One region of the Kitasatospora sp. NPDC051914 genome, then DNA from elsewhere that is predicted to be linked to it. Evidence: riboswitches for the same ligand, from Rfam matches in the RefSeq annotation. Region 1 holds a riboswitch; each other region holds the start of a gene.
The links. Region 1 has a riboswitch for cyclic di-AMP ahead of AB0M03_RS38550 (hypothetical protein). Riboswitches for the same ligand answer to the same signal wherever they lie in the genome.
Positions count from the first base shown of each region.

Region 1 (5,259 bases):
TGGCTCGATACGAGACCAACAGGGCCCCTCGGCGGCGACGTGATGAGTGAGATCACCACGGCAACGACGAGGGGCCCTGTTGCGTCACTGGAACCCGCTGACCAGGCATTTCACCCCGACGAGACAGGATGAAAGAGGTTCAGTGATTCGACGCCAGCGGCAGACAGCTGGGGGAAGAGGGCACCCAGGGGGATGTCGTCGAAGGTGCCTTGGCCTACGTACATGAGCTGATCATCCGGTCCGGCCGGCGCGGACGACAAGGGCTCTCTGCTGTCCCGGTAGGTGCGGGTCCTGACAAGTCACGCGGCTGAGCACGTCCATCTGTACCCGCCTGAACTTCAACGAGTACGCCGACAGCGCGGTCAGCGGCGGCCCCGGCCGCCGGGGCGGCGGGGCCGGGAGGGCCGTCCGCGCTGGGCGGGGCGGGCGGGCCTGGCGGCGGGGGTGCGGGCGGTGGGGGTGGCGGCGGCCTGCCGGGCGGCGGCCTCGAGGCGTTCGCGGTCGGCGTCGCGGCGCAGGCGCAGCAGTTGCAGGCGGTCCTCGATCCGGGCGCGCTGGTAGAGGTCGAGGGCCTGGGCCAGGTGCTGCCATTCGTCGTGGGCGGGGCCGTCGGGCGGCGGGCCGAGCGGGTCGTCGCCGCTCACGTGGTGGCGCAACCGCCAGTGGGCGACGGCCGCGACCAGGCGCCGGTAGAGGTGCTGCTGGCCGGTGTCGTCCTCGTCGGGGGCCGGGATGTTCTCCAGCCAGGCTTCGGGGACCTGTTGTCCGGCGAGGGTGGCGGTGAGGGCGAGGTGTTCGGCCTGCGGCAGGAGCGGGGGTACCGGGGCCGGCCGCCGGCCCGCCGCGGCCGCGGCTTCGGCGGCGGCCGCGGCGGGGGCGGGGTGCCGGTCGGGCTGCACCGGGCCGGTGGGCAGGGGTGTCTCGGGCGGGCGGCCACCGCGCCGCGCCCGTCCGGGCAGGGCCGGACGCTGCCAAGCGGCCCTCGCGCAGGCCGCAGCGTTGCCGGGAGAGCACGGCGACCGGGGACATCCCGATCGCCTCGCCGCCGGTCCACGACGGCCGCGTGGGCGGGGCCGGCGACTGGTCCGCTCCTCCCCCGCGCCCGGGCGACCCGGGAGCCGGCAGAGCCCTTGTTCGGGCAGGACCGGCCGAAGCCGTCGCCGCCTTTCCCGCCGTGTCCGTCCGGCGCGAGGGGGCGCAGCGGCGCAGCGCAGCGGCCTGCTGCACAGTGCGTGAGGTGCGGCGCAGAGCGTTGACTCGTACACGATGTCTCCTGCTAGCCTGCTTCGCGTCGTCCGCCGAAAGACGGACCCGCTGCCGGGACGCCGAGTCCCGTCCACCCGTCGGCGGTCGATCGAGCACCGGTACGGACGGGAGCGGGGGAACCAGGTAGGACGCCTTGGCCCCCGCACGCACGCACGCGCACGGGTCCGGCCCGGGCTAGGGGTGAAGCCGTTCCACGGGCGGCCGGGCCACCTCATGCGGCCCGAACCCGACAGCTCACCTCGCAGGCGTCGCAGAGGTACCGCCCATGCGTTTTATCTCCACTCCTGTCCGGATCGGCGCGCTGGCCGCTGTCGGCCTGCTGGCCATCCCTCTTGTCGGCCATGCGCAGGCCTCCGCCGACGGCCCCAAGGTCGTCCAGGACGGGCTCGGCCCGACCGCCATGGCCGCCGGCACCGCCGCCACCGCGACCCTCGCCGTGCACTCCTCGCGCTGCTTCACCGCCGACACCCTGGGTGTTTCGGTACGCGACCCCGCGGGCAAGCGCACCGACTTCCCCGGCGCGGCCCGCTCCGTACGGATCTGCCCGGGGGGTGTGTCGATCACCACCGGCGCGCTGGCCCTGCCGGCCGGCACCTACTCCGAGTTCGGCTACTGGCGCGACCTTGCGGGCACCCGGCACAACCTGCCCGCGCGCACACTGACCGTCGGCGACGGATCCACCCCAGCGCCGACCGCGAGCGCCACGGCGGCCTCCCCGACCGCCACGGCCTCCCCGACCGCCACGGCGACACCTAGCCCGACCGCCACGGCCGCAACACCCACCACGGCACCGACGTCGAGCGCCCCGACCCCGATCCCCGCGCCCACCGCCACCGCCACCGCCACGCAGGCTCCGGCGGGCATGAGGGAGCTGCCCGGCCCGTTGTACGGCGTCACCGTCGACGACGTCTCGAACCTCGCCGCCATCGTCGCCTCGTCGAAGCAGCTGTCCCACAGGCCGACCACCCGCATCGTCTTCGACGAGAACGTGAACCCCTCCCAGTACACCCAGGCGGTCAACCAGCTCCAGCCGGTCAGCTACCTCATGGGCGAGGTCCTCGACTCCTACTACCTCAAGGACTACTCCGCCCAGGCCTACCACGACCGGGTCGCCCAGTACCTGAACGCCTTCGGCAACCAGGTCGACCTCTGGGAGATCGGCAACGAGGTCAACGGCAACTGGACCGGCAGCTACAGCGACGTCTCCGCCAAGATCACCGATGCCTACAACCAGGTCAAGGCCGCCGGCAAGCGCGCCGCACTGACCCTCTACTACGACATCGGCTGCGGCAACGGCCCCTCCGAGCTCGACCCGATCGCCTTCACCAACCAGTACGTGCCCGCGAGCATGCGCAACGGCCTCGACTACGTCACGCTCAGCTACTACGAAGCCGACTGCAACAACATCCGGCCGAGCGCGGCCACCTGGACCGCCTACTTCCAGCAACTGCACACGCTGTACCCGAACGCCAAACTCGCCTTCGGTGAAATCGGCCTGCCCGACCCCGTCACCACCACCACCCAGAGCCAGGCCACCACGCTCCTCAACTACTACTACGGCCTGCACATCGACCTGCCCTACTACGCGGGCGGGTACTTCTGGTGGAACTACGCCGAGGACATGATCCCCACCACCAAGCCCATGTGGCAGAGCCTGAACACCGCATTCGCGACGATGCCCGTGCCCACCCCCTGACACGGAGGCGGTCACCCCGGGGGCGCCGGAACAACACCGGCGCCCCCTGCCAACACCGAGACGGCCCCGACCGGGCAGGCGCCGAGCGCCGGTGAACGGGCCGGGCCGACCTGGTACCGAAGGAGCGTTCGGGTCCGCACGACAGTGCGGCCCGGGCTTGCCGGTGACCAGCTCACGGAAGTGGTTTCGGGCCTCGAGGAGAACGATTCCGTCGTTCTTCCGTCCTCGTCGAAATGAGGCGCCGCAGGGCCGGCGATAAGAGCAGCGCATCTCCCGGCCGGGGAAGTTGCACCTGCGGCGGAATTGGCCGTGGGGGCCGTGCGGCCGCTCGGGTCGCAGCCGGACGTGCGGGGCGTGCCGTTGGTCGACCGGGCCCTGCGCGATCGGGCTTTCCACCGTGGTCGGCGCCCGCGGCACGCGTGGGGCCGTTGGCGGTGACGGCCGCCTGCGCGGCTGCGTCCGATCAATACGCGAAGTGCCGGAACTCGGCGTGGGCGTCCTCGCTGTACAGGCCGACGTTGCCTTCCAGGTAGGGGCGTTCCTCGTCGGTGAAGGTGACCAGGGGCCGGTCCTGCACGGTCACCGACATGGTCGGGCCGCTCTGCTGGATCTCGACGTCGTACCAGGGGCCGATCGGGTAGGCGGGAAGGCCGGTGGCCAGGAAGCGCTGGGAGCCCGGATAGGCGGGGTCCTCCTTGCCCAGTTCCCAGCCGGTGGGTTTGAGGGCCAGGTAGTAGAAGTGCTGGGGGTCGGTGTAGTGCCACAGCACCCAGGCGACCTCCCAGGAGTTGGGGTCGGGCCGGCGGAACTGCTCGGCGGTGCGCATCTGGAGCCGGTAGTCGAGCTTGCCGTGGGAGTCGACGGAGACCACCAGCGCGGCGTGGGTCTCGGAGGGCGCGGCGGAGTGGCGGGGCTTCAGGACCACCGTGCCGTCGTCGAAGCCGACGAGCCCCTCGCCGTCGAACACCACCCGCCAGGGTCCGTGGACCGTCTTGACGTCCGATCCGGAGGACAGGCCGATGGCCACCACCAGAACGAGCGCGATGAGCAGGCTGCCCAGGGTCACCAGGATCCACCGGATCCGCCGGGAGGGTCGGGGCGGGCGGCCCGCCCGGCCTCTTGTGAGCGCGGCCCAGGTGGGCCGGTCCAGGTGCATGTCCACCAGCATGGTCCGCTCCGCGGCGTCCGTCACCTCCGGGCGAGGGCCGCGGACGGGTCTCACCGCTGCGCCAGGATGTCGCCGGTGGCCGCGCCGACCGCGGTGCCGACCGTCGAGGCGGACGCGAAGTCCTCGGCCAGCCGGGTGACGATCCGCTGCGCCGCGCGGCCGTCGCCGAACGGGCTCCGGGCGTCGGCCATGCTCCGGTAGAGGGCGGGATCGTCCAGCAGGGCGTTGGTCGCGGTGTGGATGGCGTCGGGGTCGGTGCCGACGAGCCGGGCGGCACCGGTGGAGACCACCTCGGGGCGCTCGGTGGTGGTGCGCAGGACCAGGACCGGCTTGTCCAGGCTGGGGGCCTCCTCCTGCACGCCGCCGGAGTCGGTGAGGACGATCTCGCTGGCGGCCAGCGAGGCGGTGAAGTCGAAGTAGTCCAGCGGGTCGGTCAGCGTGATGTGCGGGTGGTGGCCGAGCGCGGTCAGCAGCACCTCGCGGACGGCCGGGCTGCGGTGCACCGGCAGCAGGATCTCGACGTCGCTGCGTTGGGCCAGGCGCAGCAGTGTGGCGGCCATGGCGCGCATCTGGTCGCCCTGGTTCTCCCGCCGGTGCAGGGTGACCAGGATGCCGCGGCGCCGGGTGCGGAACGCGGAGCGGCCGACCTGGCGGGACTGCGTCCACAGCAGGTTGTCGATCACGGTGTTGCCGGTGACGTAGACGTTGTCGGAGGGCACGCCCTCGGCCTGGAGCTGTTTGCCGGCGCACTCGGTGGGGGCGAAGTGCCAGCGGGTGAGTCGGGTGACCAGCAGTCGGTTGAGTTCCTCGGGGAACGGGTTGTCGAGGACGCCGCTGCGCAGTCCGGCCTCCACGTGGGCCACCGGGATGCGTTCGTAGAAGGCGGCGAGGGCACCGCACAGGGTGCTGGTGGTGTCGCCCTGGACGATGACCAGGTCGGGTCCTTCCGCGCGCAGTACCTCGCCGAGCCTGCCGACCAGCAGGGAGGTCAGGTCGGACAGCTGCTGGCGGTGGGTCATCACCTCCAGGTCGTGATGGGCGGTCAGTTCCAGGCGGTCCAGCATCTGGTCGATCATCTCGCGGTGCTGGCCGGTGTTGATCAGTACCGGGGCGAAGTCCTCGCAGTCGT
Region 1 covers NZ_JBFAXX010000122.1:4-5,262, forward strand. The annotation lists gene AB0M03_RS38545 (hypothetical protein) at 363-899, opposite strand; cyclic di-AMP (ydaO/yuaA leader) riboswitch at 1,350-1,529, shown strand; gene AB0M03_RS38550 (hypothetical protein) at 1,532-2,962, shown strand; gene AB0M03_RS38555 (family 16 glycoside hydrolase) at 3,426-4,130, opposite strand; gene wecB (UDP-N-acetylglucosamine 2-epimerase (non-hydrolyzing)) at 4,181-5,259, opposite strand, start outside.

Region 2 (5,259 bases), on a different contig from region 1:
TTCAGTCCGGCCCTGGGCATCAGGCGACCTCGTTCACTTCGTCCAGGAAGGGCAGCAGGGCGTCGGCGGTGGCCTGCGGGTACCCGGCCATGGGGTAGTGGCCGCCGCCCTCGATGATCACCTTACGGCCCCGGAGGGCCTGCGCCTGGCGCTCGGCGAGCGCGGCCGGGTCGGGGAAGTCGGGGTCGGCGCCGCCCATGACGACCAGCGCCGGGCAGGTGACGTCCGCGCCCCAGCCGGTCGGTGCGGAGTCGCCGCGGACGTACCCGCGCACCGCCTGCCGGCGGCCGGGCTGCTTGAGCGCGGCGACCAGCCGGGCGCGGTAGGCGTCGAAGTCGGCCGGGCGCCGGTTCGGGTAGTAGAACCTCTGTGCCGCGCCCCACAGCGAGGGGAACCAGGTGAGGGCCGGGCCGAGCAGGCCGACCATCGCCTTCTGCAGCAGGTTGGGCGGGAAGTTCTCGAAGAACGCGTCGATCAGGACGATTCCGGCGACCCGCTCCGGGGCGTCGGCCGCGGCCCGGACGACGGTGGCGCCGGTGTACGAGCTGCCGACCAGGACGGCGCGGCGGATGCCGAGGTGGTCGAGCAGGGCGAGGACGTCGCCGGCGATCGCGGTCGGCGAGTAGTCGTCCCAGGCGGTCGAGGACTCGCCGAGTCCGCGCAGGTCCATGGTGACCACCCGGTGCCCGGCGGCGGTCAGCAGCGGGTGCAGGTGCCGGTAGGCGGCGCGCAGGTCGAGCATGCCGGGGAGCAGGACGACCGGGACGCCGCCGCCCTGCTCGGTGTCGTCGTAGGCCAGCCGGCCGCCCGGGACGTCCAGGTGGCGGGTCTTCAGTGCGCTCCGGGTGTCGTTCACGGCGGGCCTCCTCGGCCTGGTGGCTGAATGCCTGGCTGATTGCCTGTAGCCAAAAAGCTATGGCTAATAGCCTTAGCCGTCAAGTGCGGCCCCGCCCTGCGGTAGCGTGCCGCCGGACCGCGGGAACCGAGAGAGCGAGGCGTCATGCCCTTCATCAGCGTCAAGCAGCTGGTCGGCCGTACCGAGGAGCAGCGCGCGGAGATCGCCCGGGAGCTCACCGCGACGTACGCCCGGATCACCGGGGTGGACCCGTCGAACATCTGGGTCGCCATCGAAGAGCTCCCGGCCGAGAACTGGTCGGCCGGCGGCGAGACCTTCGCCGCCAAGCGGGCCCGCGCCGCCGCCTCCGGCGGCTGACCGGGGCGGGCGGCTCAGAGGCCGTCCGCCCGGAACGGGTCGTGCTCCGCCAGCAGCTTGTCCAGCCTGGCCTGGTCGACCCGGGAGACGAGCTCGCCCGCGTCCTGGCGGTCGCGGACCACCTTGGCCAGGGTGAACGCCGAGGTGATGACGTAGAGCAGGGCGACCGCCAGGAAGGCCCGCACCCAGGCGTCCACCGGAAGGCAGGCGATCCCGATCGCGAGGGCGGCCGTGGCGAGGGCGAAGGACAGGACGGCCTGCACGTAGTAGGCGGCCGTGGTGCGGGGCTGCATGGGTGCGCTCATGCCTGCAGCGTCCCGGAGCGCCGGTGGACCGGCATGAGTACGGATACTCAGCTTCGACGGCTTATCACCCTGAGTCACCATCCAACCGACAATCCATGGCAAATCGCCCATCGTGCCCGTAGTCCCGACGAATCCACTGGCTCAGACGCTTGGAATCAGGGCGGGCATAGCATTAACGTTTGATAACGCAGCGCGGTCGGCAACGCCGTACCGACACGGCACCGTGCGCGTGTCGCTCAATCCCGCGTCTGCCTTCACGGTGGGCCCGGGAGCCGGGGAACCACCTTCCTTGGGGTGAATCGGCCGGGCCGGTGGCCCAGCCGTAGGAGACCTTCCTGCTCCGAACCCGTCAGCTAACCCGGTCGGCGAGAGGGAAGGAAAGGAGTGCGCCCCCGTGGCGTCGACGCACTCGGCGGACCCCACCGCCGCAGCCACCCGGCTCCTCGACCACCCCTGGGAGCAGGCCGAACAGGCCCGCCACCGGCTGCCCCGCCAGACCAGGGGCGGCAGCCCGCTGCTCGGTGTGACCGCGACCATGGCCGCCACCTTCGGTGCCGCCGGCCTCACCGCGGCCGCCGCCGGCCCGGCCGCCGCTGCCGAGCCCGCCGTCTCCGTCCCCGACGAGGCACCCGACGCCGACCCGGGCCTCGCCCTCGCCGCCCGCATCCAGCAGCAGGCCGACCACCGCACCGCCGCCGACGAGGCCGCCCGCCTCGCCGCCGCCCAGGAGGCCGAGGCCCGCCGCGCCGCGCAGGCCGCCGTGGAGGCCACCGCCCTCGCCCTGCCGACCACCGGCTACACCCTGGGCACCCAGTACGGCCCCTCCGGCTCGCACTGGGCCCACCTGCACACCGGCCTCGACTTCGAGGCCGCCACCGGCACCCCGGTCACCGCGGTCGGCCCGGGCACCGTCACCTCGGCCGGCTGGGCCGGCTCGTACGGCTACCGCATCGTCCAGACCCTGCCCGACGGCACCGAGATCTGGTACTGCCACCTCGCCCGGCTCGCCACCACCGACGGCCCGGTCGAGCGCGGCACCGTCCTCGGCGCGGTCGGCGCCACCGGCAGCGTCACCTCGCCCCGGCTCCACCTGGAGGTCCGCCCCGGCGGCGGAGCCCCCGTCGACCCGCTGAGCTGGCTCCGCTCCCACGGCGTCCAGCCCTAGCCGAAACGCACGCCCCCGGCTTCGCTCACTCCTCGTCGTGCGTCTGCCGGGCCGCCGCGTACGCCTCCAGTTCCTCGGTGCCCGGTTCGGGGGCCAGGTCCGAGTACTCCGCGACCAGCAGGGCCGGCAGCCCGGGCACCGTCCACTCGCCGCAGAGCCACAGCGCGACGTCCGCCACGACCTGCTCGAAGTCCTCGAACTCGCCCCGCAGCTCGAACGGCATCGGTTCGCCCATCGCGGTCAGCGCCGCCAGGTTGCGGTAGCTGCGCTGCATCAGGCCGTACTCCAGCAGCCGCCGTGCCCCGTCGGTGGCCATGCCGATCGACAGCAGGTGCGCCTCGCCCCAGCCCAGTGCGGCGTCCGCACCGGTCATCGCGTCCAGCGCACCGGTCTCCACCAGGGCCTCGTACGCCGCCGTCCGGCCGTCCGGCTCCAGCGCGCGGAAGGCGTCCAGCCAGGCCCGCACCGCCGCCGCATCCCCGGTGTCCACGCCGTCGGCGCGCAGCAGCAGCGTGTACAGCCGCGGCCAGGTCAGCAGCTGCGGCCGCCGCAGCAGCGTCCCCAGCAGCTCGCCCTGCCACTCCGCCTCGGCGTGCAGGCGCTCCTGCCGCTTCGCGTTCAGCCGCCGCGCCGCCCGCTGACGGTCGATCAGCAGCCGCACCGCCTCCCCGTAGGCCGCCGGGTCGCCGGCCGGCTGCACGTACAGGTGGAGCCGTTCGTGCAACAGCTGCTCCAGCACGGCCGAGCCCAGCTCGGGCCGGCCGTCGTGCATCGGGGCGCCGCCCAGTTCCAGCAGCGTCAGCACTTCCCGGAGCGCCTCCTCCGGGACGGGTGCGCGGCCCTCGGCATCCGCCCAGGCGAGCAGTTCCTCGGCGCAGGTACGGGGGATGAGCTGCAGGTCTTCGTCGTCCACGCCCCGTACGGTAGCCGGTGCGGCGACCGGCGTGCGGCACGGCGGGCCCGTCGCGGGGCGGCAGGGTAGGGTCGGCCGCCATGACACCCGAACAGGTCCGGACGGTGCGACAGGTCCGCCTGACCGGACCGCGCCTGGCGATCCGCGAGTTCCGGCTCACCCCGGAGGACACCGCGGCCCTGCACGCGATCTTCGGGGACCCGGAGACCGCCCGCTACCTGCCCTTCGAACCGCGCGACGAGGAGGAGTGCGCCGACCAGATCGAGCTCTACCTCGAAGAGGCCGAGAAGGACCCGCGGACCGTCTACCGCCTCGCCGTGACGCTCCGTGAGGACGGCCCGGAGGCGCTGCCGATCGGCAACGCCGTCCTCGGCCTCGAAGGGCAGCGCGCCGCCACCATCGGCTACGCGCTGCGCCGCGACACCTGGGGCAACGGTTACGCCGGCGAGATCACCGCCATGCTCTGCGGGTTCGGGTTCGGCACCCTCGGCCTGCACCGGCTCGCCGCCCGCGTCGACCCGGCCAACACCGCCTCCGCCCGGGTGCTCGCCCGGGCCGGCTTCCAACCGGAGGGCCGCATCCGGCACGACCTCCACCTGCGCGACACCTGGCACGACTCCCTGCTGTTCTCCCTGCTGGAGGAGGAGTGGGTGCAGCCCGCCGCAGGACGGGGGTAGGGCCAGCCCCACCCCGGATCCGGCAGCGGGCTGCATTACGCCGGAGCGGCCGGTCCGGCACCGTGGTGTGCACACCAGGACGCACCGAGGGGGCCCCGATGACCACCGCACCGCTGTACTCGACCACCGGACTGCACCCGGCCACCGGCCGGCACCCGGCCGACGCGCCCGCCGCCCGCCGGCCCGGCTTCTTCCGGGCGCCGTTCTCCGGCACCACCTACCGGGAGGTCGGCTACGTCCTCACGGGCCTGCCGATCGCGATCGCCGCGTTCACCGTCGCCGTGACGCTCTTCTCGGCCGGTCTCGGCCTGGCGGTCACCGCGCTCGGCCTGCCCGTGCTGGCCCTGCTGCTGTCCGCGGCCCGCGGCTTCGGCGCACTGGAGCGGTACCGCGCCCGCACCCTGCTCGGCGCCGACATCGCGGCGCCCGCGCCGGTGCGGCCCGCCCGGGCCGGGTTCTGGGGCGCCGTCACCGCGCGGCTCGCCGACGGCGCCGGCTGGCGGGGAGTGCTGCACCAGGTGGTGATGTTCCCCTGGGCGGTGCTGAGCTTCGCCCTCACCGTCACCTTCCTGGTGACCGGCTGGGTCGTCGCCCTCTACCCGCTCTACCACTGGGTCTTCGCCCGCTACACCGACTGGCCCGGGTACCGGGTGTTCGACTTCACCACCGACGCCGGCCGCCACCACGAGTACTACATCACCTCGCCCGCGCAGATCGCCGGCGTCTCGGCGATCGGCATCGTCCTGGTGCTGCTCACTCCGCTGATGATCCGCGGCCTCACCGGGGTCAACCGCCTCGCCGCCCGCGGCCTGCTGGGCGGCCGCTGAGCAGCCGGGCGGGCGGCACCGGCCCGGCCCGCGCCGCTCGCCGGGGCCCGGCCGTACGGTCTCAGGGTGCTGCAGGTGTTTCCGGTGACTTCTGCACCTGAGCCGGGATCGTCGTCGGCGCAGGCTCCTTCCCGAGGCCGAGGCCGAGGCCGGGCGCCG
Region 2 covers NZ_JBFAXX010000027.1:20,059-25,317, reverse strand. The annotation lists gene AB0M03_RS19185 (TetR-like C-terminal domain-containing protein) at 1-20, opposite strand, end outside; gene AB0M03_RS19180 (alpha/beta hydrolase) at 20-856, opposite strand; gene AB0M03_RS19175 (4-oxalocrotonate tautomerase family protein) at 1,001-1,213, shown strand; gene AB0M03_RS19170 (YiaA/YiaB family inner membrane protein) at 1,228-1,518, opposite strand; cyclic di-AMP (ydaO/yuaA leader) riboswitch at 1,742-1,901, shown strand; gene AB0M03_RS19165 (M23 family metallopeptidase) at 1,913-2,683, shown strand; gene AB0M03_RS19160 (hypothetical protein) at 2,709-3,596, opposite strand; gene AB0M03_RS19155 (GNAT family protein) at 3,677-4,273, shown strand; gene AB0M03_RS19150 (sensor domain-containing protein) at 4,372-5,100, shown strand; gene AB0M03_RS19145 (hypothetical protein) at 5,162-5,259, opposite strand, start outside.
Region 2: linked by a shared signal. The riboswitch ahead of AB0M03_RS19165 (M23 family metallopeptidase) and the one ahead of AB0M03_RS38550 (hypothetical protein) in region 1 are both predicted to bind cyclic di-AMP.

Region 3 (5,259 bases), on a different contig from region 1:
CCAGACCTCGTTGCCGCCGAAGGAACAGTCGAGCACCGCGATGTCGTCCGGCTCGCCGTCGGGGGCGGCACGGAAGGCCACTCCGGCCTTCCGGTAGCCCGTCAGGCGGCTCCGGCCGATCGTCACCGTCGTTCCGGCGAGCTGATGCTTGGCGGTGGCGACGGCGCAGTCGGACTGCCCTGCGGCGTCGATGAGCATGCCGTCGAAGACGGTGCCCTTGTCGCGGCCGAGGGCGTGCACGGCCACTCCCCCGGCGGCGTTGCCGTACAGCACGCCGGAGGTGTAGTCGAAGTCGTTGAGGTAGGCGCCGTGCTCGATGCCCCAGCCGCCGTTGTGGTAGGCCACGAAACGGTCGACGGTGTGGTGGTGGCGGGCGTTCAACCAGACGAAGATCCCGTTCTGCAGGTTGTTGTGGGCGAGGCAGCGTTCGAAGGTCCAGACGCCCTCGCTGGTCTCCGGCCACTCGTAGCCGGAGGCGCCGGCGGCGCCCTGGACGCCGACCGCCACGCAGTCGCGGGCGGTGCCGCCGGTGCCCGCCCCGAGCGAGAAGCCGGTGAGCCGGTAGCCGCGCGGGACGGGCTCGTACACGGTGCGGGAGGCCACGCAGGACTCGTAGGCGATGTCGTCGGACGGCTCCTGCGGGGTGCGGGTGTCCGTCGGCCCGTCCCACCAGTAGGCGTCCTCCCAGGTGTCGTGGCTGATGCAGCTGCGGAAGGTGATGCCGTGGCTGGCGTGCGGGACGAAGGCGTGGCTGCCGGCGTCGCGGACGACGACGCCCTCGACGGCCGTGCCGCGGGAGGCGTCGCCGAGCATGTGGAAGTGCAGCCCGTACCGGCCGAGGACCGGCTCGGTGACCGGGGTGCCGTTCCAGGTCTCCTTGCCCGCCTTGCGGGGGCCGACCCAGCGGAGGGCGGCGTGCCGGACGTCGGCCCGCCGGGAGCTGGTCAGGTGGACGTGGGTACGACCGCGGGGGGTGCCCTCGATCCGCACGCTGCGGGTCAGGTTGAGCACCTCGGCGCCCGCGGTGACGCCGCCGCCGACCGCGACGCGCGGGTGGGCGTGCGCCAGGGGTGCGGTCAGCGTGACGGTGCGGCCGTCGATCCGTCTGATCGTGCACAGATCGTACCGGGTGGAGAAGTCGTCCTCGTCGGGGGGTCCGGTCGGGGTGACGGCGAGCTCGTCGCCGGGCTGCCAGCCGGTCGGCGGCTCGGCCAGCTGCAGCTCGATGGCGCCGGCTTTCAGCGCGGCCGCGGCCCGCACCCACGCGGTCTTGGCGGCGCCGTCCAGTCGCAGGTAGCCGGAGCCGGTGACCCAGAGGCCGGTGTCCCCCTCCACCACCGTCATGCCGCCGCCCCGGAAGGATCGTTCGTCCACAGATGGAAATCTCAGGGCGTGCACGGAGCCGTCCGCGGGGGCCAGCACCAGGGTGCCGCGCACCTCGACGCTGCCCGCCGAGGCCAGCGCGACGCTGCGCCCGGGGGCGAAGACCAGCGAACCGCCCGGCTCCACGAGCAGCGAGCCGACCGCGGCGTCCACGTCCAGCAGCACCCGGTCGGCGATCCGCACGGCGCTCTTCGAGCCGGGTACGGCGCCGCCCCAGCCGGCCGCGTCCGACCAACGGCGGCCCGTCAGATCGACCGGGGAAGGCGAGGGCTCGGCCGGGGCCGGGGCGGCGTGCGCGTGCCCGGCAGAGGCCCCTGCAGGGCCCGCGGAGGGTGCCGCGGAGGCCGGCGGCGGGGCGGCCGGAGCGGCGAGCGCCCGGCGGGCCAACTCCCCGCCGCCGACCGCTGCGGCGGCGACCGGCGCGGCGATCCAGCCGAGCAGCCGGCGGCGCCCCGGGCGACGGTGCGAGCCCGCCCGCCGCGGCACCCCTTCGGGCATCCCGTCACCGTGCTCCATGATCGGCCCACCCCTCCCCCGGGCCCCGCCCGGGCCCGACGCCTGAAGCATAAACAAGCCCGTTTCGACCCAAGAGTTTTGCGCAGAAGCGGCCGAATTCGATCACGATCACACCGAAGAATCGATCATGAATTCATTCAAGATCGACTGTGATCGGCATCACACATGTTTGCGGTTTGAACTTAACTCTGTCTAATGTCCTCCCACGTTCGTGGTCACACGGACCCAGTTGGCCCGAACGCCGAGTCCTGCCGGCGGTCCGACTGGCAATGCGAAACGCACTTCGGCAGGGGCGGGGGAACCAGGTAAGTCGCCCGGGAACGGCCATGCGCCGTTCCTCGGCTTGGGGTGAAGCCGCGCGCGCGGAAACAGCGGAAAGACCGCTGCCTCCGCGCGGGCGGCCGGGCAACTCCAGCCCGAATCCGACAGCTCACCTCGCAGGCGTGGGAGAGGAACGCTCCTTCATGCTGTCCATCAACTCCAAGCGCGGCCGCCGCATTCTCGCCACCACCGGCGTCGTCGGCATCGGTCTGTCGATCCCGTCCCTCGCCGCCGGCACCGCCTCCGCCGCCTCGGTCGCCACCTGGGACAAGGTCGCCCAGTGCGAGAGCACCGGCAACTGGCACATCAACACCGGCAACGGCTTCTACGGCGGCCTCCAGTTCACCAACAGCACCTGGTCCTCCTTCGGCGGCACCGCCTACGCCGCCCGCGCCGACCTCGCCACCAAGGACCAGCAGATCGCCATCGCCGAGAAGGTCCTGGCCGTCCAGGGCCCCGGCGCCTGGCCCGTCTGCTCGGTCAAGGCCGGCCTGACCAAGGGCGGCCCGGCCCCGGAGATCAACCCCGGCGGCTCGTCCTCCACCACCACCGCCTCGACCGGCAGCAGCACGGCCGCCAAGCCGGCCGCCCCGGCCGCGCCGAGCACCGGCTCCACCACCGCGAGCAGCGGCTCCACCGCCTCCGCCGGCACCTCCCAGGACGGCAAGGCCTGGCAGGGCAAGAAGTCCTGGCAGCAGAACCGCTGGAACCACGGCGGCACCTACACCGTCCGGGCCGGCGACTGGCTGTCGACCATCGCCGAGCGCAACCACGTCCAGGGCGGCTGGCAGAAGCTCTACGAGATCAACAAGTCGGTCCTGAAGAACGGTCCGCACTCCATCTACCCGGGCCAGAAGCTGTCGCTCGGCACCGGCGCCACCCAGGCCGCCCCGGCCAGGGCGCAGGCCGCCCCGGCCACCGCGGTCAAGGCGAGCACCACCACCACGGCCGCGAAGGCCACCGGCTCCAAGGCCGCCGCGGTCAACTTCGCGCTCTCCAAGGTGGGCCAGGCCTACATCTACGGCGGCACCGGCAACGGCGGCTGGGACTGCTCCGGCCTCACCCAGGCCGCGCTGCGCGCCGCGGGCATCTCCGTCCCGCGCATCGCCGCCGACCAGGCCGACTACTCGACCCGCGTCTCGCTGGACAACCTGCAGCCGGGCGACCTGCTGTTCTGGTCCAACAACGGCGCCAACTCGGGCGTGCACCACGTCGCCATGTACATCGGCGACGGCAAGTACGTCGAGGCGGCCAACCCGCGCGCCGGTGTGCGCGTCCAGACCATCGCCAACTGGGCGCCGGACTTCGCCGGCCGGGTCTGATCCACCCCCGCCCCGGCGTCCCGTACGCCGGAGCCAGGCGCCCGAAGCCGTGACTGGGTCCCACGGCCCGGGCGCCCCTCTCCCGACCGACGCCCCGGAGCAGCCTTCCGCCGCTCCGGGGCTTCGGCCTGCCCGCTTTCCCGCTTCCCGCTTTCCCGCCCGGATAGGCTGACGCTCCCCCGGAGTTGAGGAGTCGCCATGGCAGCGAAGGTCACCGTCACACTGGACGCCGATCTGGCGATCGAGGTCATGCTGGCCGCCGGAGCGGGCAACCCGCAGGACGCGGTCGAGCTCGTCGTCCGCGACTACCTGGCCCGCAGCCGGCGCACCGAGGCCCGCACCGGCGATGCCGCCGACGCCGAACGCACCGCCCGGCCGCACCGCACCGTCGAAGAGGGCTGAGGGATCGTCTGACGGCCCCGGGCAACCACCAGGGGCACCGGGACAATCGCTGGGGCGCGGGACCCCCAGGGACGGCTGCGGCCCCGGAGAGAGGGCTCTCCGGGGCCGTACGGGTGTGCCGCCGCCCGGTGGGCTCGGCGGGGGGTCAGCGCACGCTGGCGCCGGTGGAGCCGCGCATCACGAGCTCCGGCTGGAACATGAACTCCGCGCGCTGCGCGGGGTTTCCGCCGACCTCCTCGAGGAGGGCGTCGACGGCGGCGGTGGCCATGGCCTCCACCGGCTGACGGATGGTGGTCAGCGGCGGCTCGGTGAACGCTATCAGCGGCGAGTCGTCGAACCCGACCACCGAGACGTCCTGCGGCACGGACAGCCCGCGCTGCCGGGCCGCGCGGATCGCGCCGAGCGCCATCATGTCGCTGCCGCAGACGATCGCGGTGCAACCCTTGTCGAGCAGCACACCGGCCGCGGCGTGCCCGCCCTCCACGCTGAACAGCGTGTGGTGGACCCAGCCGTCGGCCTCCTCCTCGGTCAGCCCGAGGAGTTCCTGCACTGCCGCCCGGAAGCCCTCGACCTTCCGGAGCACCGGCACGAAGCGCCGCTGCCCGATCGCGAGGCCGATCTTCGTGTGTCCGAGCTCGACCAGGTGCTGGACGGCCATCCACATCGCTGCCCGGTCGTCCGGCGAGATGAACGGCGCGGCGATCCGCTCGCTGTAGCCGTTGATCATCACGAACGGCACCTGGCGGCCGATCAGCTTGTTGTACCGCTCGTGGTCGGCCGTGGTGTCGGCGTGCAGGCCGGAGACGAAGACGATGCCGGCCACCCCCCGCTCCACCAGCAGCTCCACGAGTTCGTCCTCGGTGGAGCCACCGGGGGTCTGGGTGCACAGGACCGGCGTGTAGCCGTGCCGGCTGAGCACCTGCTCGATCACCTGCGCGAGCGCCGGGAAGATCGGGTTGTTGAGCTCCGGGATGATCAGGCCGATCAGACCCGCGCTGCGCTGCCGCAGCCGGGTGGGCCTCTCGTACCCGAGTACGTCGAGGGCGGCCAGTACGGTCTGGCGGGTGGTCGCGGAGACGCCCGCCTTGCCGTTGAGTACGCGGCTGACGGTGGCTTCACTGACCCCCGCCTGCGCCGCGATGTCCGAGAGTCGCGCCGTAGTCACGATCCCAGAGCCTATTGCAACCATCTCAGACCGCCCACCATACGGTGCTGTCCGCTGCCAGCAGAATCTCGCCGTCCGCGGCCTCGGTGTCCGCGGAGGACAGCAGGATACGTCCGGGAGCCGCGATCCGGACCGGCGCACCGGTGGTGT
Region 3 covers NZ_JBFAXX010000036.1:15,273-20,531, forward strand. The annotation lists gene AB0M03_RS23380 (hypothetical protein) at 1-1,899, opposite strand, end outside; cyclic di-AMP (ydaO/yuaA leader) riboswitch at 2,160-2,358, shown strand; gene AB0M03_RS23385 (transglycosylase family protein) at 2,343-3,542, shown strand; gene AB0M03_RS23390 (hypothetical protein) at 3,741-3,944, shown strand; gene AB0M03_RS23395 (LacI family DNA-binding transcriptional regulator) at 4,090-5,133, opposite strand; gene AB0M03_RS23400 (glycoside hydrolase family 13 protein) at 5,135-5,259, opposite strand, start outside.
Region 3: linked by a shared signal. The riboswitch ahead of AB0M03_RS23385 (transglycosylase family protein) and the one ahead of AB0M03_RS38550 (hypothetical protein) in region 1 are both predicted to bind cyclic di-AMP.